2 regions of the Streptomyces sp. NPDC059008 genome follow, and region 2 is predicted to be linked to the other one. Evidence: predicted binding sites of a transcription regulator. Region 2 holds the regulator's gene; the other holds the start of a gene.
The links. The regulator HspR, encoded in region 2, represses chaperone genes until heat shock. The targets are predictions, from matches to a motif close to TTGAGNNNNNNNNNCTCAA.
Positions count from the first base shown of each region.

Region 1: the regulator HspR is predicted to act here: its motif matches at 3,464-3,482, upstream of lon (endopeptidase La).

Region 1 covers NZ_JBHYJC010000019.1:86,106-101,405, forward strand. The annotation lists gene ACFWZH_RS22765 (spermidine synthase) at 1-699, opposite strand, end outside; gene ACFWZH_RS22770 (rhomboid-like protein) at 949-1,755, shown strand; gene ACFWZH_RS22775 (YfbM family protein) at 1,813-2,316, opposite strand; gene ACFWZH_RS22780 (pentapeptide repeat-containing protein) at 2,499-3,344, shown strand; gene lon (endopeptidase La) at 3,505-5,964, shown strand; gene ACFWZH_RS22790 (lysozyme) at 6,094-6,954, opposite strand; gene ACFWZH_RS22795 (MarR family winged helix-turn-helix transcriptional regulator) at 7,233-7,736, shown strand; gene ACFWZH_RS22800 (hypothetical protein) at 8,024-8,869, opposite strand; gene ACFWZH_RS22805 (nitrate- and nitrite sensing domain-containing protein) at 9,469-12,408, shown strand; gene ACFWZH_RS22810 (roadblock/LC7 domain-containing protein) at 12,408-12,899, shown strand; gene ACFWZH_RS22815 (DUF742 domain-containing protein) at 12,896-13,294, shown strand; gene ACFWZH_RS22820 (ATP/GTP-binding protein) at 13,350-13,949, shown strand; gene ACFWZH_RS22825 (styrene monooxygenase/indole monooxygenase family protein) at 14,046-15,296, shown strand.
Region 2 covers NZ_JBHYJC010000001.1:43,979-59,278, forward strand. The annotation lists gene ACFWZH_RS00190 (polyamine aminopropyltransferase) at 1-762, opposite strand, end outside; gene ACFWZH_RS00195 (DUF2617 family protein) at 1,032-1,553, opposite strand; gene ACFWZH_RS00200 (hypothetical protein) at 1,916-2,212, opposite strand; gene ACFWZH_RS00205 (pyridoxal phosphate-dependent aminotransferase) at 2,447-3,625, shown strand; gene ACFWZH_RS00210 (YbjN domain-containing protein) at 3,729-4,265, opposite strand; gene clpB (ATP-dependent chaperone ClpB) at 4,434-7,064, opposite strand; gene ACFWZH_RS00220 (Uma2 family endonuclease) at 7,253-7,834, shown strand; gene ACFWZH_RS00225 (pyridoxamine 5'-phosphate oxidase family protein) at 7,881-8,285, shown strand; gene ACFWZH_RS00230 (hypothetical protein) at 8,686-9,090, shown strand; gene ACFWZH_RS00235 (heat shock protein transcriptional repressor HspR) at 9,192-9,644, opposite strand; gene dnaJ (molecular chaperone DnaJ) at 9,646-10,818, opposite strand; gene grpE (nucleotide exchange factor GrpE) at 10,864-11,517, opposite strand; gene dnaK (molecular chaperone DnaK) at 11,514-13,370, opposite strand; gene ACFWZH_RS00255 ((Fe-S)-binding protein) at 13,671-15,300, shown strand, end outside.

The DNA.
Region 1 (15,300 bases), on a different contig from region 2:
GATCTCTTCCGTACGTACCTCGCTGAATCCGGCATTTCGCAGGGCCGCTTCGAAGGCCGGCGAGGGTTGCGCGGACCATACGGCGAGCACTCCGCCGGGGGAGAGCCGGTCGCGGCAGGCGGCGAGTCCGGTGGGGGAGTAGAGGCTGCCGTTGTCGTCGGTGACGGTCCAGTCGGGGCCGTTGTCGATGTCCAGGCACAGCGCGTCGTAGGTGGACCGGGGGCCGGTCCCGCCGCGCAGGTGGGCGACGAGGTCGGTGTGCAGGACGGTGCAGCGCGGGTCGGCCAGCGCGGCCGCCGAGACGGCCGACAGCGGGCCGGTGCGGTGCCAGTCGATGACCGCCACCTCGCGCTCGACGACGGTGATCCGGCCCCACCGGGGCTGCTCGGCCGCCCTGGCCAGGGAGAAGCCGACGCCCAGGCCGCCGATCAGCACCGAGGGGCGCTCGCGATCGGCGGGGAGCCCCTCCAACGCGGCGTCGATCAGCAGCCGCTCGGACCGGCCGTCGGAGGTGTCCATCAGGAAGCAGCCGTTGGCGATGATCTCGTAGATCACCGGGGCCGCCGGTGCATCCGGTCCGGCGGGGGACCCGGCCCGCTGCCGCAGCACCACCTCGCCGTACGGGCCCTCGCGCCGGTCGAGCGTGCGGGGGGCTGCTGAGGGGCCGGCCGTCGTCTGCGGCGGAGTAACGGATGCCATGGCGCCCATGGTGGCCAATCCGGGTCGCGCCGAGCAACGGGTTACGGGGCCGGGCGAGGCGCCGGAAACCCTGACGCGGAGGCCGCGACGACAGTTGCCTTGTGTGAGGCATATCACTCTCACAGCTTCCTCATGGATTGAGCAGGCAGGGTGGTCCGCGACGTTGTGCACAGCAGAACGAGCACGCACCGCCCGGGGGGAGATGGGGCGTGGCTCACCGGATGAGCCATGGACGGGAGGGACCGCCAAGTGAGCTGGCTGGGAACCGCCGGAGGGACACGGGCCGACCGGGCCCCGGGCGACGCTGCGGGAGCCGTCGCGGGGCCGGCCGCCGAGCGGCTGCGCACAGCGAGCACCGGACCGGCCTTCGAGCGGCTGCGCCGACGGGTGTGGCGGCTCTTCCCCACCCCCACTGCCACCCCCTTCACCTTCGGCTACGCCCTCCTGCTCGTCGCCACCTCCCTCTTCGCCGAACATGCCGACCCGCGGCTGGTCTCTGAACTGCTGCGGGGCTCCAGCACGGACGTCGTCCACCTGACCAAGGCCCCGCTGCTGGTCCTGGCCGCCAGCGCGCTGTGGATAGCCGGCGGAGTGACCTCCGGCTACGCCCTCGCCTTCCTCCTGGTCCTGACGGCACTGGAGCGGCGCATCGGCGGCCTGCGCACCGCCGCGGTCTTCTTCGGCGGCCATGCGCTGGCCACCCTCGCCACCGAGGTGCCGGTGGCCTTCTCCGTCGCCGCCGGACAGCTGCCCGAGAGCTCCCTGCACCGCCTCGACTACGGCATCAGCTTCGGCGTCATGACCTGCACCGGAGCCCTCGCGGGCCTGCTGCCGACCTGGGCGCGCTTGCCCCTGCTGACCGGGGTCGGCTACCTGGCGCTGACCGATCTGCTCGCCTACCTGGACCCGATGACCGACTGGGGGCATCTGCTGTCCCTCGCCCTGGGTGTGGCCTGCTGGCCCCTGCTGCGCCGCTGGCGCGCCCGCCGCACCGGCCCCCGGCCGCTCCTCGGCGACCTGGGGCATCCGGCGCTGCGGGGCGTGCGTACCTACTGACCCCCGGCGCGCCGGGCCAGGGCCTGTCCGATGAGTCAGGGTCGGAAAGGCCCTGCCCTAGCCGAGCCAGACCAGCACCGCCTCCCCCCGGTCCGCCGCCGCACGGAAGAACGGGCGCAGCGCGTCGTAGTGCTCGCGCACGTAGTCCAGGGACTCGCCGCGCTCCCACACGATCGACGGATACACCTCCGCCTCGGCGAGGTCCTCGGGGCCGACACCGGCCGTCAGATCCGCGCCGGATATCCCCGCGAGCACCTCGGCGGCGACCCGCACCCGCTCGGCGGTGAGGTAGCGAGGCGGGCCGTAGCCCCAGTCCTCCGCCGCCGGGATGTCCCCCTCGCCGTGCACGATGTCCACCGGGAAGGCCGCCCGGCGCAGCAGGAACCCGAGGGCGTCCCAGGCCTTGTCGACGTCCAGGCAGCGCGCGGCGGCCGGCTCCGCCGGCTGTCCGGCCTCCGCTTCCATCCGCCCGATGACCAGCTTCAACGCCCACTCCGGGTCGCCGAGGGCGCGGTCGAATTCGGCGGGTGTGACACATGCGTACTGTCCGATCATGCTCATGGACCCGAGGCTAGGGGCGACCACTGACAACGCCCGGCGGCCGGCGCCGCGTTGACGGTCCGCCGGCCGCTCGCGGCGAGCGAAACCGGCCGGCCGCGCCACCCGTCCGGGCCTGGGAGAATGGACGTCCTTTCCAGGCGCCGCCCCGTGCGGCGCGCACCGGCCGCAGGAGTATCCGCACCGTGTCCCCAGACCGCGCGCCCGAGCGCAAGCAATCGAATCCGGACACTGTCGAGCTGGGCCTGCAGTCCGACTGCGGCAGCTGCTTCGGGCTGTGCTGCGTCGCGCTGCCGTTCGCGGCCTCCGCGGACTTCGCCCTCGACAAGGAGGCCGGCCGGCCCTGCCCCAACCTGCAGACCGACTTCCGCTGCGGCATCCACACCGATCTGCGCAAGCGCGGCTTCTCCGGCTGCACCGTCTTCGACTGCTTCGGCGCCGGGCAGAAGGTCTCCCAGGTCACCTTCGGCGGGCGGGACTGGCGGCAGGCTCCGGGCACCGCCCGGCAGATGTTCGACGTGTTCCCCGTCATGCGGCAGCTGCACGAACTGCTCTGGTACCTGGCCGAGGCGCTCACCCTGCGGGCCGCCCGCCCCCTGCACGCCGACCTGCGGGCCGCGCTGGAGAAGACCGAACGCCTCACCCGCGGCAGCGCCGAGGACCTCGCCGCGCTGGACGTGCCGGCCCACCGGGGCGAGGTCAACGCCCTGCTGCTGCGCACCAGCGAGCTCGTACGGGCCAAGGTCCCGGGCCGCAAGAAGGAGCGGCGGGGCGCCGACCTCATGGGGGCCCGCCTCAAGGGCGCCGACCTCCAGGGCGCCAACCTCCGCGGCGCCTACCTCATCGCCGCCGACCTCAAGGGCGCCGATCTGCGCCGGGCGGATGTGATCGGCGCCGATCTGCGCGACGCCGACCTGAGCGGTGCCGACCTCACCGGCGCCCTCTTCCTGACCCAGTCCCAGCTGAACGCGGCCCGGGGGAACGCCGCCACCAAGCTGCCCGAGACGCTGACCCGCCCCGCGCACTGGTAGCCGGGCGCTCCCCGGGCACCCCGTCCCGCGCATCGACCGGCGACGGGCGCTCCCCGGCACCCCCGTCCCGATCGCTCACAGCGAACGCGCGCGGGGGAACAACTCCCCGCCCCCCTGCATTGAGTGGGTAAAGCTCAACTTGATTGCCGAAGGGGAGATCATGGCTTCGACGTCCACATCGCTCACCCTGCCCGTGCTGCCGCTCGACGATGAGGTCGTGCTCCCCGGCATGGTGGTGCCGCTGGACCTGTCCGACGCGGACGTCCGCGCCGCGGTGGAGGCCGCACAGGCCGCCGCCACTTCGGGTAACAAACCGCGGGTGCTGCTTGTGCCCCGCATCGACGGCACCTACGCGGGAATCGGCACGCTCGGGCGGATCGAGCAGGTCGGGCGGCTGTCCGACGGCGACCCCGGAGCGCTGATCCGGGGCCTGGGCCGGGTGCGGATCGGTTCCGGCACGACCGGGCCCGGCGCCGCGCTGTGGGTGGAGGGCACGACCGTCGACGAACAGGTCCCCGATCCGCTGCCCGGGGCCGTCGCCGAACTCGTCACGGAGTACAAGGCGCTGGCCACCAGCTGGCTGCGCAAGCGCGGCGCCTGGCAGGTCGTCGACCGCGTCCAGCAGATCGAGGACGTGCCGGCGCTGGCCGACAACTCCGGCTACTCGCCCTTCCTGACCACCGAGCAGAAGGTCCGGCTGCTGGAGACCACCGACCCGGTCGCCCGCCTGAAGTTCGCCACCGAGGCGCTGCGCGACCACCTCGCCGAACAGGACGTCGCCGAGTCCATCGCCAAGGACGTCCAGGAGGGTGTCGACAAGCAGCAGCGCGAGTTCCTGCTGCGGCGGCAGCTGGAGGCGGTCCGCAAGGAACTCGCCGGGCTCAACGGCGATCCGGAGGACGAGGGCGACGACTACCGCGCCCGGGTCGAGGCCGCCGATCTGCCCGCCGACGTCCGCAAGGCCGCCCTCAAGGAGGTCGACAAGCTGGAGCGGGCCAGCGACCAGAGCCCCGAGGGATCGTGGATCCGCACCTGGCTGGACACCGTCCTCGAACTGCCGTGGAACGAACGGACCGAGGACGCCTACGACATCGCCGGTGCCAAGCAGGTGCTGGACGCCGACCACTCCGGCCTGGAGGAGGTCAAGGAGCGGATCACCGAATACCTGGCCGTCAGGAAGCGGCGGGCCGAGCGCGGCCTGGGGCTGGTCGGCGGCGGGGCGAAGGGGGCCTCGCACGATGGTTCCGGCAAGGGCGGCGGCGGACGACGGGCGGGCGGCGCCGTGCTCGCGCTCGTCGGCCCGCCCGGTGTGGGCAAGACCTCGCTGGGCGAGTCCGTCGCCCGCGCCATGGGCCGCTCCTTCGTCCGGGTCGCGCTCGGCGGCGTCCGCGACGAGGCGGAGATCCGCGGCCACCGCCGTACGTACGTCGGCGCGCTGCCCGGCCGCATCGTCCGCGCCATCAAGGAGGCCGGCTCGATGAACCCGGTCGTCCTCCTCGACGAGATCGACAAGGTGGGGTCCGACTTCCGGGGCGACCCGGCCGCCGCCCTCCTGGAGGTCCTGGACCCGGCGCAGAACCACACCTTCCGCGACCACTACCTGGAGGTCGAACTCGACCTCAGCGACGTGGTCTTCCTGGCCACCGCCAACGTCCTCGAAGCCATCCCCGAGCCGCTGCTCGACCGGATGGAGCTGGTCCGGCTCGACGGCTACACCGAGGACGAGAAGGTCGTCATCGCCCGGGACCACCTGCTGCCGCGCCAGCTGGAGCGGGCCGGCCTGGAGCAGGACGAGGTGACGCTGCAGGACGACGCGCTGCGCAAGCTGGCGGGCGAGTACACCCGCGAGGCGGGCGTACGGAATCTGGAGCGCGCCATCGCCCGGATGCTGCGCAAGGTCGCCGCCCAGCACGAACTCGGCGAACGGGAGCTGCCGTTCACGGTCGGCGTGGACCAGCTGCGCCCGCTGCTGGGGCGGCCGCACCACACCCCCGAGTCCGCCCAGGACCCGGCCGAGCGGCGGACGGCCGTACCCGGTGTGGTCACCGGCCTCGCGGTCACCGGCGCCGGCGGCGACGTCCTCTACGTGGAGGCCTCGCTCGCCGACCCGGAGACCGGTGCGTCCGGGCTCCAGCTGACCGGCCAGCTCGGCGACGTGATGAAGGAGTCCGCGCACATCGCGCTGTCGTTCCTGCGCTCCCATGGCGCGGAGCTGGAACTGCCGGTCGCCGACCTCAAGGAGCGCGGAGTGCATCTGCACGTACCGGCGGGCGCCGTCCCCAAGGACGGACCGAGCGCGGGCGTGACGATGACGACGGCGCTGGCCTCGCTGCTGTCGGGCCGGCAGGTCCGGCCGGACGTGGCGATGACCGGGGAGATCTCGCTGACCGGGCGGGTGCTGCCGATCGGCGGCGTCAAGCAGAAGCTGCTCGCGGCGCACCGGGCCGGGATCACGACGGTGATCATCCCCAAGCGCAACGAGCCGGACCTGGACGACGTCCCGGCCGAGGTCCTCGACTCTCTTGAGGTCCACCCCGTCGCGGACGTCCGCCAGGTCCTCCAGCTGGCGCTGACGCCGGCGTCCCACGGCGCCGTGCCGGAGGTCCCCCTCGCGGCCTGAGCCGCGCGGGGACGGCAAACGGGACGGACCCCTGCCGCACGGACCGTGCGGCAGGGGCCCGTTCGCGCGTACGGCCCGGGCGTGGGCGGGGCGCTACCCGCCCTCGCCCGACCCGTCGGCCCGGTGCGCTCAGCCGTTCGCCAGCGCCTGGAGCCGGTCGTAGGCGCCGTTGAAGCGGTTGTGGTCACCGACCGTCGGGCCGGTCGAGGTGTACTGCCAGATGGTGTGGAAGCCCCAGCCGGCCGGGAGTTCGCCGGCCGAGGAGCCGTAGCGCGGAATCCACAGCGGGTTGACGGCCCCGAAGGCGGACGAATTGCCGGTGCACTGCTTCCACCAACTGGTGGAGGTGTAGACGACCGCGTCCCGGCCGGTGCGCGCCTTGTAGGTGGCGAACCAGTCCTTCATCCAGTTGACCAGGCCGGCCGCGCTCAGCCCGTAGCAGGTCGCGCCGTAGGGGTTGTACTCCATGTCGAGCGCGCCGGGCAGCGTCCTGCCGTCCCTGGACCAGCCGCCGCCGTGGTCGACGAAGTAGTTGGCCTGGGCGGCGCCGCTGGAGGTGTTGGGCGTGGCGAAGTGGTACGCGCCACGGATCATGCCCACGTTGTAGGAGCCGTTGTACTGCTGCGCGAAGTACGGGTTGGTGTAGCTGGTGGACTCCGTCGCCTTGACGTAGGCGAAGCGGACGCCACTGTTCCAGAGCGTCGACCAGGCGACGTTGCCGTTGTGGCTGCTGACGTCCACGCCCTCGACGGACGCCGCGAGCGAGGACGCCGGCGGGGCGGTGCCGGCCGCGGTGCCTTCGTGCTTGGCGATCTGCGAACCGGCCCAGTCCTGTCCGGGATGGGTGGGTTCGGGTGCGCGCCGCGGGGCCTGGGCGCCGGCGGCGGACGGCAGGCCGAGGAGGAGGGCGAGGATCGCGAGAAGGGCCCCGACCATGGTCGCGAGGGAGCGTGCGGGGCGGTGGGGGAGGCCGGATCTGAGCACGGTCATACGTGTCTCCGGAGATCTCGGTGGGTGACCTGAGGGGGGATGATCTGACGGCATGACGCAGACGCGATGACACGGAGGTGCGGTGTGCATGACGTGTGGCGGAACCTTTGTCGCCGACCGGACCGCTTGGTATGGCCATGCCATAAATAACGATACGCGCGTAGACCGACGGGGCAAAAGAGGGTTGCCGGGCTGCCGTTGGTCTAATCCTGCGAAATACTGGCCGAGCTGCGGCTTCGGCCGCCGAGGGCGGAAACTTTCAGATGAGGAAAGCGGGAATGGGCGCTGACGTGCACAACACCGGAGCCGGCGGCACCCCGGCGGACGGCGAGCCGACTGGTGTGGACCACGTATTCCTCGCCCTGGAAAGGGAATTGGCGGTATTCCTCCGCCGCGCCCGGGCCTCGTCCGGCGAATTGGCCCGCGAGGTGCATCCCGATCTGGAGCCGTCCGCGTACGGGCTCCTGCTCCGGCTGGCCGACGCCGGCGCGCAGCGCGCCACCGACCTCGCCGGCTTCTTCGGCGTCGGCAAGGCCACGATGAGCCGCCAGCTGCACGCCCTGGAGAAGCTGGGGCTGGTCGCCCGCGAGCCGGACCCGGCCGACGGCCGCGCCGTCCTCGTCCGCATCACGGACGAGGGCCGCGCCCGCTTCACCCGCGTCCGCAACGGGCGCCGCGCCCAGTACGCGCGCCGGCTCGCCTCGTGGGACCGCGCGGAGGTCGCCGAACTGGCGCGGCTGCTGCACCGCTTGAACACGGAGCAGGAGGGCGAGGAGGGGTAGGGCGGGGGGAGGGGTGTGGGGCCGAGGGGTAGGGGTGGTCGAACGCATTCCTTAGGGGATGCGAACGCCCCCTGCGGGGCCACAACGTGGTGGGGGCGGGGGGTATTCCCGGGCGTCGGGTAGACGGTGGGGGAATTCCGGGACGCGGTGCGGGCGAGGGCTGTTCCCGGACGTCTCCCCAGGGCAGGCACCGCGGTGCAGGGTGGCACTGCTCGGGACGTCGCGGTGCAGGGTGTCCCTGCTCAGGGCGCCCCCGCTCGGGACGTCGTGGTCCAGGGCGTCCCCGCTCAGGGCGCCACGTGGATCACCGCTGCGTCGTCCCGGGCCTTGCCGCGTGGATGGGTCCCGCACTCCGGGTCCGCAGCCTCGGCCGCCCGGACCCGGTCGATGAGGGACTGCGGGCCCCGCTCGGCCACCATCTCGACGCAGTCCGTCCAGGAACCCAGCCGGAAGACCTCCACCCAGCGGCCCGCGCCGTCGGTGAGCGCGGTCAGTGAGCGGACCTCGGCGCGCGGGGTGCTGCCGGTCACCGCGCGGGCGGCCACCGACGGATCGGCGGCCGCGGTGAAGAAGCCGCCCTCGGCGTTGCGCAGCGCCTCGACCGCGCGGGCGTACGCGCGGCCCGCCGCGGCCCGTTCCGCCGAGCCGCGGGGCAGCGCCCGCACGGCGGCGCGCTGGGCGCGGACCGCGGGCGGCAGTTCGTCCAGCCGCGGATCCAGCACCGGGTGCACCGAGCCGTCCGCCCGCTCCAGCAGCAGGACCGAATCGGAGAGGACGAGATGCTCGACGGTGTCCTCGGACCACCGCGCGGCCACCACGGTTGCCTGCGGAGTGCGGACGTGAGAAAGGTCACAGGTGTCGCGGTGGTCTTCGGCCGTCCGTGAGATGGCGGCGGCCAACACCTCAGCGAGTGTCATATCCCGGCGTGAAACCGACAGTTCGAGCAATGCGCCACCGAGCCGCGCGGTGAACCACGGCACCGTGTGCACGCATCCGTAGTCCTCGGCGGGCGGCGTCACACCGTCCAGCAGGACCAGGACTCCGCCCTGGCCAAAGGCCGGCAGGGCGACCGATGCGTAGTCCTCGTTTGGGCGTTGGGGGTCGCCCGGCTCGGTGGCGAGTTCGATGCGCATGGCCGCAAGTCTGCCGGAGGCCCCGTCGGCGCCCCGCTGACCGGGCGCTGCCGGCGGCGTCGGCGTACGGGCAGGTCAGCGGCGTACAGAAGGTATGGACCACCGGGCCAGCGGTGTGCGGGCGGGCATCTTTCCAGGACCGGCACGCATCTCCAAACCCGTCCGGGCGGTGCGCGGGTCTGCCGCGAAAATCGGTGGCGCCGGGAAGTTGATGGTCAAACTCCGAGTGATGTTCACTCGTTCAGGTGGCCAGGCATGTGTTGCCGGGCCACTGTGCGACGCCGGTGGAAGGGTCGTTGCCCGGTCAAGGGGCGGGACCAGGACATCCATCGCGACGCGCAGAGCCGGACTGTTTACCCTCGCGGAAGTGTGTGCTGCTGCGGTGTGCGCGCAGGTCCGCCCCGCGAGCGGCGAGCGAACCGGGTCCGCGACGCCATACGGCGTGGGCAGGCGAGACAGGAATGCGAGCAGCGGTGCGGAAGATGCGGCTTCGGGGCGGCGCAGGGAAGCCGGGTTCACCGGCCGGTTCGGTCCCGGGTCCGGGCAGGGGTCCGGGCACGACGGGCGGGGAGGGCCTCTCGGGGCGGCGTCCCGCGCGGGTGCGCAACCGGCTCGTCGGGGCGGTGGCCGTGGTCGCCGCCGCGGTCCTGGGCGCCGGTGCCCCCGGCCTCGCCACCACGGCCGACAACGCCCACGACAGCCAGCAGCTGGTCGACCTCGCCGAGTTGAACGCCCGGGCGATCGCCCTCGCGCACTCCCTCGCCGACGAGCGCGACGCGCTGACCGCAGGCGCCGCCCGACCGGCCGGCCGCGCGGGTGCCAAGCCCGGCGCGTCCGGCGCCAACGGCAGCCGGACCGGCGGAGCCGACCGCACGCAGCCCAACGGCGCGCGAAGCGGCGGCGCGAGAGCCGACGGCACGGGAGTCGGCGGCACCGGGAACGGCGCCGCCGCCACCAACGGCACGGGGACCGCCGCCGTTCCCCACACCGCTGCCGCCGGCACCGCCGCAGCCGACGCCGCCGTGTCCGCCGACGCCTCCGCCGCCACCGGGCCCCAGCGCGCCCGTGTCGACCGGCAGATCGGCGAGCTGCGCACCGAGGCCCAGGACGCCTCGGGCGACACCGAGGTCTACGCGGCGGCCGCCAAGCTCCTGGCCGCCCTCCCGCAAACCCGTCAAAGGGCGCTGTCCGGTACCGAATCGGCCGAGCGGGTCTACCACGCCTATACCGAGGTCATCCAGGCGCTCGCCGCGATCGGCGACACTATCGCCCGCCACCTCCCCGCCCGCGCGGACTCCGCCGACGCCGACACCCGCGCGCTGCCCGCCCTGGGCCGCCTCACCGACCAGGCCGCCGGCACCCGCGCCCTGCTGCTGGCCGGGCTGAACGCGGGCGGCGGCCAGCCCCGGCTGACCGCCCTCGCCCAGGTCGCGCACCTCCGCGCCCAGGGCGCGCTGGGCGACTTCCGGCAGACCGCCGGCCAGGGCGCCCGGGACCGCTTCGAGCGCACCGTCACCGGCGCCGACGTCGACGCCGCCGAGCGCTATCTGACCCGGCTGACCGACCAGCCCCGCCTGGACGCCGCGGACCTGCGGCTCAGCCGTCAGAAGGTGGCCGACACCCTCACCACCCGCATCGGGCTGATGCGGGGCGTGGAGTCGGCCATGGCCACCGCCGACATCGAGCGGCTCGGTGCCCTGCGCGACGACGACGTGACCGAGCTGGAGATCCGCATCGGCCTGGAGGCGCTCTGCCTGCTGCTGGCCGTCGGCGCCGGCGTCTGGGCCGCCCGCACCCTGACCCAGCCCCTGGCGGCGCTGCGGATCGGCGCCAGGCGGGTGGCCGGTGACCCCGCGCAGGAGGAGCCCATCGACTACAAGGGCCGCAACGACGAGTTCGCCGCCGTCGTCGGGTCCGTCAACGCACTGCACGCCCAGGTGGGCGACATGGCGCGGCGCACCGCAGAGCTGGAGGGCGAGCGCAAGCGGCTGGTCGGCGGCCGGCAGCGGCTGGTCGCCGAGCGCGAGGTGCTTCAGGAGCAGAGCGCCTCGCTCAAGGCGGAGGTCGCCGATCTCACCGAGCGGCTGGCCACCGCGCAGACCGGGGTGCACGGCCGGTTCGTCAACCTCTCGCTGCGCACCCTCGCCCTCGTGGAGCGCCAGCTCGCCGTCATCGAGTCGCTGGAGGAGGGCGAGCGGGACCCGGAGCGGCTGGAGACGCTGTTCAAACTGGACCACTTCGCCGCGCGGATGCGCCGCAACAGCGAGAACCTGCTGGTGCTGGCGGGCGCGGAACAGCACGGCGGCGGCCACCAGGGCCCGGTACCGCTGCTGGACGTACTGCGTGCCGCGGTCAGCGAGATCGAGCGGTACGACCGGGTACGCATCGAGTCGCTGCCGCCGCACTCGCAGGTCGCCGGCTTCGCCGCGGACGACCTCAGCCATCTGGTCGCCGAACTCCTGGAGAACGCCACCGCGTTCTCACCGCCGGACGCCCATGTCGAGCTGTCCGGCTGGCTGCTGGAGAGCGGCGAGCTGATGCTCTCGGTCCAGGACGAGGGCATAGGGATGACCGGGGAGCGGCTGGCCGAGCTCAACGAGCGGCTCGCGGACGCCGAGGCCGCCTCGTCCTCCGAGACCGTCGACGAGGCCCTGGGACTGGGCCTGTACGTGGTGGTGCGGCTGGCCGCCCGGCACGGCGTACGGGTCCAGCTGCGGGACGCCAAGCAGGGCGGCGTCACGGCCGTCGTCGTACTGCCCGGCTCGATACTGCCCACCCGCCCGGCCCCGTCGCCCTCCACGACGGCGCCGCACGAGGCGGTGCACACCCCCGCGCTGCCCGGCTCGGTCGCCGAGGCGAACTCCAACACCCTGCAGACCAGGGCGCCGCGCAAGGACCCGGCGGCCGGCGCGCCCGCCGCCGACGCGGACACCGAGGACCCGGACACCGAGGACCCGGACGCCGCCCCGGACATCGACCCGCTGGTCGCCGCCGCCGAGCGGGCCGTCGACGCGGCCGAGGGCAGCGCCGGCGACGACGAGCACACCCGGACCGAGGACGACGCGAGCCCGGCCGCCGAGCCGCCGGCACCGTCCGAGGCGCCGGTCGCCGAGGCCGCGGCCGCCGATCCGTACGCCATCGGCCCGGACCAGCACACCGGCCCCGCGACGGACGCGGCGGCCGAAGACGCAGAAGCCAGCGCCCCGGGACCCGAGGCCGACGACGCGGCAGCCGACGCCGACGACCCGGCACCCGCCGCGGCGCCGGAGAAGCCGCGGACGGCCAAGGGACTGCCCAAGCGCACACCGCACATCGTGGCGCAGCGCCCGGCGCCCGCCGCCCCGCGCAAGAGCGGCGCGGCCGGAGCCGAGGCGCTGCGGCGCCGGCTGGGCGGATTCCAGCAGGGGGCGAGGGACGGCCGGCGCGAGGTCGAGACCGAGATCGCGGAGCGCACGGCGGAGCAGACCATCCCACAGACCGACACCGACGGAGCGGGGGCCCCGGGGGAGAGCCGGATTGCCGAGGAGGCACACGATTGATGGCGCAAGCGCCGACTGCTCACGGAAAAGGACTCAGCAGCCAGGCACAGAACCTGCACTGGCTGCTGACGAACCTGGTCGACGAGGTGCCGGGCATCCGCTCGGTCGCGGTGGTCTCCTCCGACGGCCTGCTGCTGCTCAGCTCCGACCCGGACCGCGCGGCCGCCAAGGCGCAGCCGGACGGCGGTGACGGGCCCAGGGGGTCCAGCGCGGACCTGGCCACCATCGTGTCCGGGCTCGGCAGCCTCACCCATGGCGCCGCGAAGCTGATGGACGGCGGTGCCGTCAAGCAGACGGTGATCACCATGGACGAGGGCAGCGTGTTCGTCATGTCGATCAGCGACGGCTCGCTGCTCGGTGTGCACGCCGCCCCGGACTGCGACATGAACGTCATCGCCTACCACATGGCGCTGTTCGTCGGCCGGGCCGGCCATGTCCTCACCCCCGAACTCCGCAGCGAACTGCGCAAGTCGATGGAGAGCGCCCTGTGAGCAACCCCAAACTCCCCATACGCGGCGGGGACCGCAAACCCGCGCGGGTGCGGCCCTACTCGCTCACCGGCGGGCGGACCCGCTTCGGCCACGTGCTGCTCGTCGAGACGTTCGTGGCCGCACTGGAGGCCCCCGAAGGACGGCGCGAGCTGACCGGCGGCGGCTGGGCCGAGCGGGTGATGCCCGAGATGCGGGCGATCGTCGAACTGTGCCGCCGGATGCGCTCGGTCGCGGAGATCTCCGCGCTTTTGAAGATGCCGCTGGGCGTGGTCCGGGTCCTGCTCAGCGACCTCGCCGACCAGGGAAGGATTCGCGTCTACGGCACCGGGCACCCCACCGGCCGGCCCGACCGCAAGCTGCTGGAGAGGGTGCTGGGTGGACTTCACAGGCTCTGACACGACACCGGCCGGTTCGACGGCGACGGTCCCTTCCGCGGACCGGCCCGAGCCCGTGGCGAGTGCCGACGAGGCGGGGCTGCACAGCTGGCAGGCCGACCGCTCGCGGGCGCCGGTCGCCACCAAGATCGTGGTGGCGGGCGGCTTCGGCGTCGGCAAGACCACCTTCGTCGGCTCGGTCTCGGAGATCACCCCGCTGCAGACCGAGGCGGTGATGACCCGGGCCAGCGAGGACACCGACGATCTGACCGCCACCCCCGAGAAGACCACGACCACGGTCGCGATGGACTTCGGCCGGATCACCCTCGACCAGGACCTGGTGCTGTATCTGTTCGGCACGCCCGGACAGCAGCGGTTCTGGTTCATGTGGGACGACCTGGTGCGCGGCGCGATCGGTGCGATCGTGATGGCCGACACCCGGCGCCTGGAGGACTGCTTCCCGGCGCTGGACTACTTCGAGAGCTGCGGACTGCCGTACATCGTCGCGGTCAACCACTTCGAGGGCACCGAGGAGTACGCCGTCGAGGACGTCCGCGAGGCGCTGACCGTGCCGCCCCGGGTACCCGTCGTGATCATGGACGCGCGCCGGCGGCCCACGGTGGTCGCCGCGCTGCTCGCGCTGGTCGGCCATGCGCTGGAGGAAGCGCCGCAGTAGCCGGGCCCGACCGGAACCCGCCCCCGAGGGGCCGGGCCCGCCCCACCCCCCACGCCTCCCCCCCCGAACACCGCAGTAACAGAGAAGAGTGCCGCCATGCGGAAAATACTCGTCGTCGGAGCCGGCCAGTCCGGACTCCAGCTCGCCCTCGGCCTCCAGTCCAAGGGCTACGACGTCACCCTGATGTCCAACCGCACCGCCGACGAGATCCGCTCCGGCCGGGTCATGTCGACCCAGTGCATGTTCGACACCGCCCTGCAGCACGAGCGCGACCTGGAGATCAACTTCTGGGAGAGCCAGGCGCCGCGCATCGAGGGCCTGGGCGTCTCGGTCGCCGCGCCCGGCAGCCACGCCGAGCCCGGCGGCTCGCAGCGCGCCGTCGACTGGGTCGGCACCCTGGAGGGCTACGCCCAGTCCGTCGACCAGCGGGTCAAGATGGCCGGCTGGATGGAGACCTTCGCGCAGCGCGGCGGCCAACTCGTCATCCACGGCGCGGCCGTCTCCGACCTGGACTTCTTCGCCGGCCGCTACGACCTGACGCTGGTCTCGGCCGGCAAGGGCGAGCTGGTGTCCATGTTCGGCCGGGACGCGGCGCGTTCCCCCTACGACGCCCCCCAGCGCGCACTGGCCGTCGCCTACGTCCACGGCCTGGGCCCGCGCCCCGAGCACCCCCACTTCGACGCGGTGCGCTGCAACCTCGTCCCCGGAGTCGGCGAGCTCTTCGTCATGCCGACGCTCACCACCTCCGGCCGCGCCGACATCCTGTTCTGGGAGGGCATCCCCGGCGGCCCGCTGGACGTCTTCCAGTCCGTCAAGGACCCCGACGAGCACCTGGCCACGACGCTGGAGCTGATGGAGAAGTTCCTGCCCTGGGAGTACGCCCGCGCCACCAAGGTCGAACTGACCGACGCCAACGGCACACTGGCCGGCCGCTACGCCCCGACCGTGCGCAACCCCGTCGGCCGGCTCCCCTCCGGCGGCCTGGTCCTCGGCGTCGCCGACGTGGTCGTCGCCAACGACCCGATCACCGGCCAGGGCTCCAACTCGGCCTCCAAGTGCGCCGCGTCCTACCTCGCCGCCATCGAGGAGCGCGGCGAGGAGCCGTTCGACGAGGACTGGATGCGCGCCACCTTCGACCGCTACTGGGACACCGCCCGGCACGTCACCAAGTGGACCAACGCGATGCTGGCCCCGCCGCCGGAGCACGTACTGGACATCATCGGCGCGGCCGGCCAGATCCAGCCCGTCGCCGACCGCTTCGCCAACGGCTTCGACGACCCGTCCGACTTCGAGAACTTCCTCTACGAGCCGGACGCCGCACGGGCGTACCTCGCCTCGCACGGGTGACGTC
Region 2 (15,300 bases):
CGCCCGCCGGGCGGCGCGTTCGAACGGCGTGGCCAGCAGCACCCCCGTGGCCAGCAGCGCGAGCACCAGGACGTTGATGCCGAACAGCGTCCAGCGGGCGCGGGCGGTCAGATCGCGGCGGAACAGCCACAGCACCAGCACGCCCCCGGCCGCCGCGTTGACCGCGCCGGTGACCAGCGCGCCGGTCAGCTGGCCCAGGCTCGGCAGGAGCAGAAAGGGAAAGGCCAGTCCGCCGACGAGGGCACCGACGTAGTCCGCGGCGAACAGGTCGGCGACCGCGCCGCCCGCGTCCTGCCGACGGACCCGCTGGATCAGCGTCATCAGCAGCGGTACCTCGGCGCCGATCAGCACGCCGATGGCCAGGGAGAAGCCGACGAGTGCGGAGCGGGACTGGCCGTACCACGCGAAGCAGGCGTAGAGCGCCATCGCGGAGCAGCCGCCGACCAGCGCGAGGCCGGCCTCGACCGCGCCGAAGCCGACCGCCGCCCGGCAGCGCATCCGCTTGGCGAGCAGCGCGCCGACGCCCATCGCGAAGACCATGACGGACAGCACGACCGAGGCCTGGGTGACCGAGTCGCCGACCAAGTACGTCGCCAGGGCGACCAGTTCGAGTTCGTAGACCAGGCCGCAGGCGGCGCAGACGAAGACCACGGCGAGGACCAGCAGCCTGCCGAGCCCGGCCGGCACGGGAAGTCGCGCCGGTGTCATGGCCTCCGGCGGCCCGAGGGCGCCGGTAAAAGCGGACTCTGGCGGGTCGATCATGAAATGAACGCTACGTGACGATTCGACGCCTCTAGGTCACCCACACGAGTGCACTCTGCGGGCTACACGCGTCAGTTGGGGCGATGTCGATGCGTGGGGCAGATCGAGGCTCCCGCGCCGCACGCCCGGCGCACACAACGCCGCACGCGCCCCAGCGCACCTCAGGGCCCGGGGCGCGCACTCCCGACGACCCCCACACCCCCTCGCCCCCGACTCCGCTGCGCCCGCCGGCGACGCCGACCCGCCTGGTCACTTCCGCCGGTGCCCCGTTAGACCGCCGCGACCGCCGCACGTACGCCCACGCGGGTACGGGTGGCCACCAGGCGGCCCTCCTGCGGGTACGCGTGCCAGGTCCGCCAGCGCACCTGCCCCTGCTGACACTGCGCCAGCATCGCGGTGAAGGCGTGCGGCGAGCCGGGGAACGTACCGGCCAGGCCGTGCGGATGCTCGGCGACCAGCGCGAGCAACTCCTGCGCGCGACCCGCGAACGAGCCGCGCGAGAGCGTCTCCACGTGCGCGGCGAATTCGTACTCCCAGTCACCAAGGCGCTTGGCCACACCGAGCGGCAGCGGGGTGCTGCTGCCCGGCATACAGGCGACCGTCTCGGAACAGGTGCCGTGCTCCTCTTCGAGAAGCACCTGGTGAGAGGCGCCCAGCAGTCTCAACTGCACCTGCGCACCGTGGAGTTGGAGGTCGAGGACGGCGAGGGCCGGCAGGGGTTCCCTGCCCAGCGCCCAGGCCAGGTCGGATGCACGGGTATCGGTGTACGCCGTCGTCAAAGTGGTGAGCATGGGTCGGCTCCGCAAGCACGCAGTGGAATGGTGGGCCGGCCCGCCCGAGAAGGATCAGGGATGCACGTCTGCCCGCCGGCTCGTGCCCACGTGGGATCGGAGAACGTGGGGGATTCTCTATGAAGAGGGAATCATGAAAGCCCGGTCGACCACAGTCTTTTTACCCAACTTCGCCGGGTTTCCATCCCCTAGAGGGCCATGCAGTTCAACTGTTCAACATCCTTACGACCAGCGGGTGTTGGCCCCTTCGCCCACACCCGCCGGGCGCATATGCGAAGGGGCAAGAGCCACCCGCATGTGTGCAGCTGAACGGGCCCTTCGGCCGGTCCGGCCGGCGCCGTACGGAGGTACCGCGCCGGTGCTCAGCAACCCCCGCCGCCGCCACCGCCGCAGCCGCCACCGCCACCGCCGCCGCAGGAGGAGGAGCCGCCGCCGCACGAGTGGCCGCCGTGGTGCCCGCCCCCGTGGTGGCCGCCGCCCGAATCCGCTCCGCCGGCGGCCCACCAGCTGCCGCTGCTGCTACTGCTACTGCTACTGCTACTGCTACTGCTCGACTTGCGGTAGCCGCTCCCGCCCCGCCCGCCGGTGCCGCTCCGCGAGGCCAGGGCCACCAGCCCGATCACCACCGCGCAGATCACCAGGAAGACCACGATTCCCATCTGCCTCACACTCCCTTTCGTTCCCCCCGAAGCGTGGGGGCACCTCCCACGCCCTTTAGGCAGTGGGGGCGCATCGCTCCGTCCGGCGCCCCGTGCGCCGCTCGCGGCGCCGTCCGCGCCGCCGGCCGTCCGCGTCGACGGCCGTCACAGTCCTGTACGCGGGGCTGATGCCCGAGCCCGGGAGTCTCAAAGCACAGTTGAGGAAGTCCAGAGGTTCGGCGGAGGATGGCGCGCATGGACCGACCGCTGCTCAATCGCCGCCTCGCCGAATTCGGCACCACGATCTTCGCCGAAATGTCAGCACTCGCCCTACGGACCGGCTCCATCAACCTCGGCCAGGGTTTCCCCGACGCCGACGGTCCGGAGGAGGTCAGAGAGGCAGCGGTCCGTGCCCTGCGCGACGGCCGCGGCAACCAGTACCCGCCCGGCCCCGGCGTCCCCGAACTGCGCACCGCCGTCGCCGCCCACCAGGAGCGCTTCTACGGCCACCTCGGCCTGGCCTACGACCCCGACACCGAGGTCCTGGTCACCGCCGGCGCGACCGAGGCCATCGCGGCCTCGCTGCTCGCCCTGCTGGAGCCGGGCGACGAGGTCATCGCGCTGGAGCCGTACTACGACTCCTACGCCGCCTGTATCGCGATGGCCGGCGGCCGGCGCGTACCGGTGACCCTGCACGCCGATCCGGAGTCCGCGACCTACCGCCTCGACCTGGACGAGCTGCGCGACGCCGTCACCGACGACACCCGCCTCATCCTCCTCAACACCCCTCACAACCCCACCGGTACGGTCCTGACCCGCGCCGAGCTCACGGCCATCGCCGAGCTGGCGGTGGAGCGCGACCTCCTCGTCATCACCGACGAGGTCTACGAACACCTCGTCTTCGAGGGCGAGCACCTGCCCCTCGCGTCCTTCCCCGGGATGCGCGACCGCACCGTCACCATCGGCTCGGCCGGCAAGACCTTCTCCTTCACCGGCTGGAAGGTCGGCTGGGTCACGGCGGCGCCGGAGCTGGTGAGCGCGGTCCGCTCCGCCAAGCAGTTCCTCACTTTCGTCTCCGCCGGCCCCTTCCAGTACGCCGTGGCCGAGGCCCTCGCCCTGCCCGACGACTACTACACCGGCCTGCGCGACGATCTGCGCGCCAAGCGCGACATCCTGGCGACCGGCCTCGCCGACGCCGGCTTCCAGGTCTTCCGCCCGTCGGGCACGTACTTCATCACCACCGACATCCGCCCCCTCGGCGAAAAGGACGGCTTCGCCTTCTGCCGCGCCCTGCCCGAACGCGCCGGCGTCGTCGCCATCCCCAACGCCGTCTTCTACGACCACAAGGACCGGGGCGCACCGTACGTCCGCTTCGCCTTCTGCAAGAGCGTCGATCTGCTGCAGGAGGCGGCGGGCCGGCTGAAGCGGCTCTGAAGGGTCCGTCGACGCCCTTCTCCGCCCCCCGCACGCAGACGAAGGCCCCGGAGCCGACAGCTCCGGGGCCTTCGCAGCCGGGTGGGTGTGGGACGGACGGGGCTCAGGCCTCGTCGTCGCCCGGCTTGTCGTCGGAGTCGCCTTCGATCTCGGCCTCCAGGCCGAGCTGCTCGACGATCCACTTGTCGAATTCGATCGAGGCGCGGACCCAGCTGACCGTGCTCGACACAAAGTGTTCGAGCGAGACGCCGGTGCCGATCAGCATCGATGCCTCACCGATCAGACGGACCGTGCCGTCGTCATGGGTGTGGGTGTAGGCCTTGGGCCACAGCGTCCGGCGGTTCCAGTCGTCGATCGCCTCCAGCAGCTTCGACTTCTCGTCGATGCCGTGGGCACGGTCGTAGAACGTACGGACGGAGAAGATCTGCTGCTCCTCCTCGCCCCGGAACATGAAGTACGTGCGGAACTGCTCCCACGGGGCGGCGAGGTCACCCTCCTCGTCGACTACGTACTTCAGCTCCATCTGGTCGAGGAGCTGCTTGACCAGGTCCTGGTCTGGCACGACGGGACCATCAGGCCCCGACGGCTCGGGTTCGGGCTGGCCCCCGAAATTCGGAATCGAGGACGGGTCGATGCTCACCGTGGAATTCCCTTCGTATGGTCCTTGCCATCCTCCCCCACATCCGCCCCGTCCTGGCAAGCCCGGAGGGGCCGGTGCGGGCAAGCTGTCGGTCAAGGCAACGATCCGGCGGCACGATCAGGCACCCGGACCGGTCCGCCGGGCCGGCCCGGGAGCCGTCCTCGCAGCTCAGGCCGCCCCTTCTCGCAGCGGCAGCACCGCCAGCCGATCGCCGTCGACATCCACCCGCACGGTGTCCCCGTCCAGCACGTCACCCGCCAGGATGGCGCGCGCGAGCTGGTCGCCGATGGCCGTCTGGACCAGGCGGCGCAGGGGGCGCGCACCGTAGGACATGTCGGGGGCGGGGGCGCCGTCGACCGGCTCCTGGCCGAGCCAGGCGAGCCAGGTCAGGGCGCGGTCGGTGACGTCCAGCGTCAGCCGGCGCTCGCCGAGGCGGCGCTGGAGGTGGTCGAGCTGGAGCCGGGCGATCCGCTGCAGCTGGTCCGTGCCGAGCGGGTGGAAGACCACCACGTCGTCGAGCCGGTTGAGGAACTCGGGCCGGAACGAGGCCCGGACCGTCTCCAGCACCTTCTCCCGCTTCTCGTCCTCCTTCAGCAGCGGGTCCATCAGGAAGGCGGAGCCGAGGTTGGAGGTCAGGATCAGGATGGTGTTGCGGAAGTCGACCGTACGGCCCTGGCCGTCCGTGAGCCGTCCGTCGTCGAGCACCTGGAGCAGGATGTCGAAGACCTCGTGATGGGCCTTCTCCACCTCGTCCAGGAGGACGACGGAGTACGGGCGGCGGCGGACGGCCTCGGTGAGCTGGCCGCCCTCCTCGTAGCCGACGTAACCGGGCGGCGCGCCCACCAGGCGGGCGACGGAGTGCTTCTCGCCGTACTCCGACATGTCGATCCGGACCATCGCCCGCTCGTCGTCGAAGAGGAAGTCCGCGAGCGCCTTGGCCAGCTCGGTCTTGCCGACGCCGGTCGGCCCGAGGAAGAGGAACGAGCCGGTGGGGCGGTCCGGGTCGGCGATCCCGGCGCGGGTGCGCCGCACCGCGTCGGAGACCGCCCGGACGGCCTCGGCCTGGCCGATCAGCCGCTTGCCGAGCTCGTCCTCCATGCGCAGCAGCTTCTGGGTCTCGCCCTCCAGCAGACGGCCCGCCGGGATGCCGGTCCAGGAGCCGACCACATCGGCGATGTCGTCCGGACCGACCTCCTCCTTGACCATGGACTCCTTGGACGCCTCCTGCTCGGCCTCGGCGGCGGCCGCCGCCTCGAGCTCCTGCTCGACGGCCGGGATCTCGCCGTAGAGCAGCTTGGAGGCGGTGTCGAAGTCACCGTCGCGCTGGGCGCGCTCGGACTGGCCGCGCAGGTCGTCGAGCTTCTCCTTCAGCTCGCCGACCCGGTTGAGGCCCTGCTTCTCCTTCTCCCAGCGGGCGGTCAGGCCGCGCAGCTCCTCCTCCTTGTCGGCGAGGTCCTTGCGCAGCTTCTCCAGCCGCTGGACGGAGCCGGCGTCGGTCTCGTTCTTGAGCGCCAGCTCCTCCATCTTCAGACGGTCGACGGCGCGCTGCAGCTCGTCGATCTCCACGGGCGAGGAGTCGATCTCCATACGGAGTCGCGAGGCCGCCTCGTCGACGAGGTCGATGGCCTTGTCGGGCAGGAAGCGGGAGGTGATGTAGCGGTCGGAGAGGGTGGCGGCGGCGACCAGCGCGGAGTCGGCGATCTGCACCTTGTGGTGCGCCTCGTAGCGGCCCTTGAGACCGCGCAGGATGGCCACCGTGTCCTCGACGGTGGGCTCGGCGACCAGCACCTGCTGGAAGCGCCGCTCCAGCGCCGGGTCCTTCTCGATCCGCTCGCGGTACTCGTCGAGCGTCGTGGCACCGACCATCCGCAGTTCGCCGCGGGCCAGCATCGGCTTGAGCATGTTGCCGGCGTCCATGGACGAGTCGCCGCCGGCGCCCGCACCGACGACCGTGTGCAGCTCGTCGATGAAGGTGATGATCTGGCCCTCGCTGGACTTGATCTCCGCCAGGACCGTCTTCAGCCGCTCCTCGAACTCACCGCGGTACTTCGCGCCCGCGACCATCGCCCCCAGGTCGAGCGCGACCAGCCGCTTGTTGCGCAGCGACTCGGGCACATCGCCCTTGACGATCCGCTGGGCCAGGCCCTCGACGACGGCGGTCTTGCCGACGCCCGGCTCGCCGATCAGCACCGGGTTGTTCTTCGTCCGGCGGGACAGCACCTGCACCACCCGGCGGATCTCGTGGTCCCGGCCGATGACCGGGTCGAGCTTGCCCTCGCGGGCGGCCGCCGTGAAGTCCGTACCGAACTTCTCCAGCGCCTTGTACGTGCCCTCCGGGTCGGGGTTGGTCACCCGCTGCCCGCCGCGGCTCGCCTCGAAGGCGGCCAGCAGCTTCTTGGCGGAGGCGCCCTGCTGCTCCAGCAGCTCGCCGGTGCGGCCGCCCTTGGCGGCGATCCCGATCAGCAGATGCTCGGTCGAGACATAGGCGTCGCCCAGCTCCTTGGCCCGCTGGGTCGCGTCCGCGATCGCGGTGAGCAGATCGCGGTCCGGCTGCGGCGGGGCGACCGTCGAGCCCTGCACGCTGGGCAGCGCGGCGAGCTGGCGCTCGGCGCCGTTGCGCAGCACGGCGGCGTCCGCCTCGACGGCGGCCAGCAGGTCCATGATGTTCTCGTTGTCCTGCCCGGCCAGCAGCGCCAGCAGGAGATGCGCGGACGTCATGTCCGCATGCCCGGCGGTGATCGCCCGGTCATTGGCGGCGCTCAGCGCCTCCCGGCTCTTGTTGGTCAGCTCGGCGTCCACGGCCCGGTGTCCTCCCTGTGTGTGCTGTTCCGATGCTTCTGCTTGCAGGTACCAACGTGCAATAAGTTGAGTCTATTCCACTCAAGGCTCTACTCACGGCTCACCCCTGCGGGGGAATCGCCTCCGAATATGCCTCTGTCACTGGCCCAATCGGTCAAAGCTGGCCTTCAACCACAAGGAGGTGCAGCATGACGGCTATGGCACACGAGCCGATGGCGAACGACGTAGAAACCCTCCTGGATTACTTCCTCGCCCTGAAGATCCCAAAGGGTTTCCGGGCCGAGCTGATCGAGGGGGAGATCATTGTGACGCCACCGACTGACGGAGACCACGAGGACTACCTCAGCACGCTGAAGCGGCAGATCCTGAGGCAGTCCGTATCCGATATGGACGAATCCGCCAACAAGGGCATCAAGGCGCCCAGCGACAGTCGAGACCCCGACAATCGGCTCATCCCTGATGCCGTCTACGCCCCACGCGAGCTGCGCATCTTCCGAGGGGCGGAGCCGTGGATGCCATGCGCCGGCATCACCATGGTCGTCGAGGTGACATCGACCAAGCCCCGTAACGACCGCGAGGACAAGAGGCGCGCCTACGCCCGCGCCGGCATCCCGCTGTACCTCCTCGTCGATCGCGACAAGTCCACGGTGACGCTGTTCAGTGATCCTTCCGCGGAAGACTACGTAGGCAACACCACGTCCCCCTTCGGCAAACCCCTCCCCCTCCCCGCCCCCTTCTCCTTCGACCTGGAGACGACCGACTTCGTCTGACCAGCCGGGGGCCGGAGCCCGGGCACTCCCCTCTACTCTGGCCCCCATGGCCCACGACCTCTCCGCCCTCAGCCCCGAGTACCTCGCCTTCTGGGGCGAGTACCTGATGCCGACGCTCACCACGCTGCGTACGGACGGGACGCCGCATGTCGTCCCCGTGGGCGTCACCTACGACGCCGGGCAGCGGATCGCGCGGGTCATCACCCGCAAGGACAGCACCAAGGTCAAGAACATCCTCGCCGCCGGAGCGGACGGCGCGACCGTCGCCGTGTGCCAGGTCGACAAGGGCCGCTGGGCGACCCTGGAGGGCGTCGCGCGGGTGCGCACGGACGCCGAGACGGTGGCCGACGCGGTGCGCAGGTACGCCGAACGGTACGGGCGGACGCCGTCGCCGAACCCCGATCGAGTCATGATCGAGATCGCGGTGACCCGGGCGATGGGGCGGGCCTGAGAGCCCGTATCCGCACCGCCGGGACGGACCTGGCCGAAAACACACCCTCCACAGCAGACGACAACTGCCCAACTGGTACTCAGGTACGACAGGAAACCGAACAGCGCCGCGCAACGAACGGGCGGGATCGGACCTGTCCCGTGCACAAGACGGCAGCTGGAGGCCGCATGGCGTCGGCATTGAGCATCGTGACGACCGTTCCGCGCCCACCGCGCCCCGCCCCACCGAGACCGCACGCCGAGCTCTGCCCGCGCTGCGGTGGCCAACTCGCCGTGAACCAGGACGGCTGGAAGATCTGCCACGCCTGCGGTTACGCCTCGCCGCCCGGCACAGCCCCTCCACCACGGGCCGCCCTCGGGGGTATCGTCGCCCCCACAGTCGCCACGCCCCGGAGGGCACGATGAACTCGGTCCGAGTCACGGCGATCGCCTGCCTGATGCCGCTGTCCGAACTGGACGAGGATCCGTTCCTGGTCGACGACCGCAGCCAGCACGACATGTGCCAACAGTGGGCGGCGGCCCGTGACTACCACCTGACCTGCCAGCTCAGCCTGCATCAGCTGCGCGCCGACCACCGCGCGCTGTGGCGGGACGTCGAAGAGGGCCTGGTCGATGTGTTCGTCACGCCCAACCGCCGGGCGCTGGAGAACGCCATCGACGGCGCCGACGAGTTCTCCGCACGGTGCGCGGCGGCCGGCGTACGGCTGGAGACCGCCGACCTCGACGAGCCGGTCTACACGTTGGCGATGAAGTCGCAGGTGCACCGGCGGCTGTCGATGCCGACGGCCGGGTACAACGGCTGCTGACCGGCCCGGCGCACGGCGGAGCACACTCACGGAGATGACAAAAAGGGCCGGGATCACCCGGCCCTTTTCGCCACGTGGATGCGCGGCGCGCCCCGCGTCCGCTACTCGGACCGCTTGGGCCGCCACACCACCAGCGCACTGGTCTGCTGGACGTCCTGATACGGCACCAGGTCACGCCGGTAGGAGGCGTGCACCGCCGCCTCCCGCTGCCGCATCGCGCTGGCCGCGCCCTCCAGGGCGCCCTGCAGCTCCGCGACCCGCTGCTGCAGGGCCGCGACCTGGTTCTCCAGCTCGATGATGCGCTTGATGCCGGCGAGGTTGATGCCCTCGTCCTGGGACAACTGCTGCACCGTACGGAGCAGTTCGATGTCCCGGGCCGAATAGCGGCGGCCGCGCCCGGCCGTGCGGTCCGGCGAGACCAGACCCAGCCGGTCGTACTGCCGCAGGGTCTGCGGATGCAGTCCGGAGAGCTGAGCCGCGACGGAGATGACGTACACCGGCGACTCATCGGTCAGTTCATACGGATTACGACGCTGCCCGCCCCGGCTGTCCATCTCAGTCTCCCTTCGCGGCCTGGAACAGCTCCGCCCGCGGGTCGTGCCCCGCGGTCGCCTCGCGATAGGACTCCAGCGCTTCCTTCGCCTTGTCGCCGAGGTCCTCGGGGACGAGCACCTCTATGGTGACCAGCAGATCACCGCGGGTGCCGTCCTTACGGGCCGCGCCCTTGCCGCGGGCCCGCATCGTGCGTCCGTTGGGGGTGCCGGCCGGCAGCTTCAGCGTGACCGGCGGGCCGCCCAGCGTCGGCACCTTCACCTCGCCGCCGAGCGCGGCCTCCGGGAAGGTGACCGGCACCGTGACGGTGAGGTTGTCGCCCTTGCGTCCGAAGACCGGGTGGGCGCCGACATGCACGACGACATACAGATCGCCGGCCGGGCCGCCCTGCTCGCCCGGGGCGCCCTTGCCGCGCAGCCGGATGCGCTGCCCGTCGGAGACGCCCGCGGGGATGCGGACCTGCATCGTGCGGGCGCTCGTCGCGCGTCCGCTGCCCTTGCAGACCTCGCAGGGGTCCTGGGCGATCAGGCCCCGGCCCTTGCAGTCGGCGCACGGGTCGGTCAGCGAGAAGCCGCCGCCCGCACCCCGGCTGACCTGGCCGGTGCCGACACAGGTCGGGCAGACCCGAGGAGTACCGTTTTTGTCGCCGGTCCCCGAACACGCCTTGCAGGGCGCCTGGCTGGACATCCGCAGCGGGACCGTGGCCCCGTCGACCGCCTCGGTGAAGCTGAGCGTCACCTCGGACTCGATGTCCTGGCCGCGCCGCGGCTGGGTACGCGTACCCGCGCCGCCGCGGTTGAACAGGCCGCCGAAGACGTCCCCGAGCCCGCCGCCGAAGCCCCCGGCCCCCCCGGCTCCGCCCGAGCCCCCGAAGAGGTCGCCCAGGTCGAAGTTGAAGCTGCCGCCGCCCCCGCCGGGGCCGGGACGGAAGCCGCCGTTGCCGAACAGCGCCCGGGCCTCGTCGTACTCCTTGCGGCGCTTGGCGTCGCCCAGGACGTCGTTGGCCTCGGAGATCTCCTTGAAGCGCTCCTCGGCCTTGGCGTCGCCCTTGTTGGCGTCCGGGTGGTTCTCCCGGGCCAGCTTGCGGTACGCCTTCTTGATCTCCGCTTCGGTGGCGTCCTTGGGGACGCCGAGGACCTTGTAGTAGTCCTTCTCGACGAAGTCCTTGGTGCTCATCCCCGACGTCCCTCCTTTCCTGCGGTTTTCTCGTTGGTCCTCACGTCAGCCCTCGTCCGGGCCACCGCTCTCCTCGTCCGAGGCCTTGGCCTCGTCCTCGGATCCGGACTTGGCGCTCTGCGCGCCCGGCTGCGGCTCGGCGACGGCGACCCGCGCGGGGCGGATCGTTCGCTCACCGATGCGATACCCGGGCTGCAGGATCGCAACGCACGTCGTCTCGGTGACATCCGGCGCGTACGAGTGCATCAGCGCCTCGTGGATCGTCGGGTCGAAGGGCTCGCCCTCCTTGCCGAACTGCTGCAGACCCAGCTTGGCGACCACGGTCTCCAGCGATTCGGCCACCGACTTGAAGCCGCCGACCAGTTCACCGTGCTCGCGGGCGCGGCCGACGTCGTCGAGCACGGGCAGGAGCTCGGACAGGAGGTTCGCCGCGGCGATCTCCTTGACCGTGACCCGGTCCCGCTCCACCCGACGGCGGTAGTTCTGGTACTCCGCCTGGAGCCGCTGGAGGTCCGCCGTGCGCTCGTTGAGCGCGGTACGCACCTGGTCCAGCTGCGCCTGGAGCGCTACGTCCTGTACGTCCCCGGCCGGGGCCGAGCCCGCCTTGTCGGCGGACTCGGCCTCCTGCGCCGCGTCTTCGGGAGCGGCGTCGGAGGGGACGTCAGGCTTCTCTTCGAAACCCGGGGTCTCCTCCGTCACGCGGCACCGTCCTTCTTGGGCTTCTCGTCGTCGACGATCTCGGCGTCCACGACGTCGTCCTCGGCCTTGGGCTGCTCGCCCGCGGCACCGGCCTCGGCACCGGCAGCGCCCTGCGCGGCCTGGGCGTCGGCGTACATGGCCTGGCCGAGCTTCTGGGAGACGGCCGCGACCTTCTCGGTGGCGGTGCGGATCTCCGCGGTGTCCTCGCCCTTGAGCTTCTCCTTCAGCTCGGCGACGGCGGTCTCGACCTCGGTCTTGACCTCACCGGGGACCTTGTCCTCGTTGTCCTTGAGGAACTTCTCGGTCTGGTAGACCAGCTGCTCGCCCTGGTTGCGGGTCTCGGCGGCCTCGCGGCGGCGGTGGTCCTCGTCCGCGTACTGCTCGGCCTCCTGGCGCATCCGGTCGACCTCGTCCTTCGGCAGCGAGGAGCCGCCGGTGACGGTCATCTTCTGCTCCTTGCCCGTGCCCAGGTCCTTCGCGGTCACGTGCATGATGCCGTTGGCGTCGATGTCGAAGGAGACCTCGATCTGCGGGACGCCGCGCGGGGCCGGCGGCAGACCCGTCAGCTCGAACATCCCGAGCTTCTTGTTGTACGCCGCGATCTCGCGCTCGCCCTGGTAGACCTGGATCTGCACGGAGGGCTGGTTGTCCTCGGCGGTGGTGAAGATCTCCGAGCGCTTGGTCGGGATCGTGGTGTTGCGCTCGATGAGCTTGGTCATGATGCCGCCCTTGGTCTCGATACCGAGGGACAGCGGGGTGACGTCCAGCAGCAGGACGTCCTTGACCTCGCCCTTGAGGACACCGGCCTGGAGGGTGGCGCCGATGGCGACGACCTCGTCGGGGTTGACGCCCTTGTTGGCGTCCTTGCCGCCGGTCAGCTCCTTGACCAGCTCGGCGACGGCCGGCATACGGGTCGAGCCACCGACCAGGACCACGTGGTCGATCTCGGACAGCTGGATGCCGGCGTCCTTGATGACGTTGTGGAACGGGGTCTTGCAGCGGTCGAGCAGGTCCGCGGTCAGCTGCTGGAACTGCGAGCGGGTGAGCTTCTCGTCCAGGTGCAGCGGGCCCTCGGCGGAGGCGGTGATGTAGGGAAGGTTGATCGTCGTCTCGGTCGAGGACGACAGCTCGATCTTCGCCTTCTCAGCGGCCTCGCGCAGACGCTGGAGCGCCATCTTGTCCTTGGCCAGGTCGACGCCGTGGCCGTTCTGGAACTGCTTGACCAGGTAGTCGACGACGCGCTGGTCCCAGTCGTCACCACCGAGGTGGTTGTCACCGTTGGTGGCCTTCACCTCGACGACGCCGTCACCGATCTCCAGCAGCGAGACGTCGAAGGTGCCGCCACCGAGGTCGAAGACCAGAATGGTCTGGTCGTCCTTCTCCAGGCCGTAGGCCAGGGCGGCCGCGGTGGGCTCGTTGACGATGCGCAGGACGTTGAGGCCCGCGATCTCACCGGCCTCCTTGGTGGCCTGGCGCTCGGAGTCGTTGAAGTAGGCCGGAACGGTGATGACCGCGTCGACAACCTTCTCGCCCAGGTACGCCTCGGCATCCCGCTTGAGCTTCTGCAGGATGAAGGCGCTCATCTGCTGCGGGTTGAAGTCCTTGCCGTCGATGCCGATCTTCCAGTCGGTGCCCATGTGGCGCTTGACCGACCGGATGGTCCTGTCGACGTTGGTGACCGCCTGGCGCTTCGCGACCTCGCCGACCAGCACCTCGCCGTTCTTGGCGAAGGCGACGACGGACGGCGTGGTCCTGGCGCCCTCGGCGTTGGTGATGACGGTGGGCTCACCGCCCTCGAGAACACTGACGACGGAGTTCGTCGTACCCAGGTCGATGCCGACCGCACGTGCCATTTCGATTCCTCCAGCTGACTTGAGTGGAACAGGCTCAAGAGTGCAACACCGAGAAAAACCTGTCAACAGACCTGAGTCTGCGCCACTCAACTTTTATGTCGCCCTTACCGTCACCCGGCCGCCACCGAAGACGCCGGGCCGCCGCACAGGGTTGCCTTCGCGACACAGATCACCGGCCGGGCGGCTTCATGGCGCCCGGGAGAATGGGTAACCTCAGCCGCAGAACTAAAAAGTTACCGCTTAGTAGTTACCCGCTCAGCTTTCTCAGTCTTCCGCTCTCGCAGGTTCGAGGAGCCCGTCATGCAACTCGCCGCGATCATCGTGTCGCTGGTCCTAATCGCGGTCGGCGTCGCGCTGTTCGGCCGCGCCCTCCTGCAGATCTACCGCTTCATGCGGCTAGGCCAGCCCGTACCCGCCGGCACCCGCACCGACGATCCCACGCAGCGCACCGTCACGGTGGTCAAGGAGTTCCTCGGCCACACCCGGATGAACCGCTGGGGCATCGTCGGCGTGGCGCACTGGTTCGTGGCGGTGGGCTTCTTCTCGCTCCTGCTGACGATCGTCAACGCCATCGGACAGCTCTTCAAGGCCGACTGGCTCCTGCCGATCATCGGTGACTGGGCGCCGTACAACGTCTTCGTCGAGTTCCTCGGCACGATGACGGCGCTCGGCATCCTGACGCTCATCGTGATCCGGCAGCTGAACCGCCCGGACAAGCCGGGCCGCAAGTCCCGCTTCGCGGGCTCCAACATCGGCCAGGCGTACTTCGTCGAGGCCGTGATCCTCATCGTCGGCGTCTGCATCTTCATGCTGCACGCGCTCGAAGGCGCCCAGCACCACGTGGACGGCTACGAGGCCTCGTTCTTCGTCTCGTACCCGGTCGTCTCGTGGCTGGAGGGGATGGACGTCTCCACGCTCCAGAACCTCACCTACTTCTTCGCCGGCCTGAAGATCGCGACCTCCTTCATCTGGATGATCACGGTCGCCCTGAAGACCGACATGGGTGTCGCCTGGCACCGTTTCCTGGCCTTCCCCAACATCTGGTTCAAGCGCGAGGCCTCCGGCGACGTGGCGCTGGGCGCGCTGCCGCCGATGACCAGCCAGGGCAAGCCGATCGACTTCGAGGACCCGGGCGAGGACGACCAGTTCGGCGTCTCGCAGATCGAGCACTTCTCCTGGAAGGGCATCCTCGACTTCTCCACCTGCACCGAGTGCGGCCGCTGCCAGTCGCAGTGCCCCGCCTGGAACACGGGCAAGCCGCTCTCCCCCAAGCTCCTGATCATGTCGCTGCGCGACCACGCGCACGCCAAGGCCCCCTACCTCCTGGCCGGCGGCGGCAAGGACATGGAAGGCACGGAGCAGGCCACCGAGGAGCAGCTCAAGGACGTGCCCGCGTCGGCGCTGGCCGAGGCCGAGCGCCCGCTGATCGGGACGCTGGAGGAGAACGGCGTCATCGACCCGGACGTGCTGTGGTCCTGCACCACCTGCGGTGCGTGCGTCGAGCAGTGCCCGGTCGACATCGAGCACGTCGACCACATCGTCGACATGCGCCGCTACCAGGTCATGATCGAGTCCTCGTTCCCGTCCGAGGCGGGCACGATGCTCAAGAACCTGGAGAAGAAGGGCAACCCCTGGGGCCTGGCCAAGAAGCAGCGCCTCGCCTGGACCAAGGAGGTCGAGTTCGAGGTCCCGGTCGTCGGCAAGGACATCGAGGACCTCACCGAGGTCGACTACCTGTACTGGGTCGGCTGCGCGGGCGCCCTGGAGGACCGGGCGAAGAAGACCACCAAGGCCTTCGCCGAGCTGCTGCACATCGCGGGCGTGAAGTTCGCGATCATGGGCGGCGACGAGGCGTGCACCGGTGACTCGGCCCGCCGCCTGGGCAACGAGTTCCTCTTCCAGCAGCTCGGCCAGCAGAACGTCGAGATGC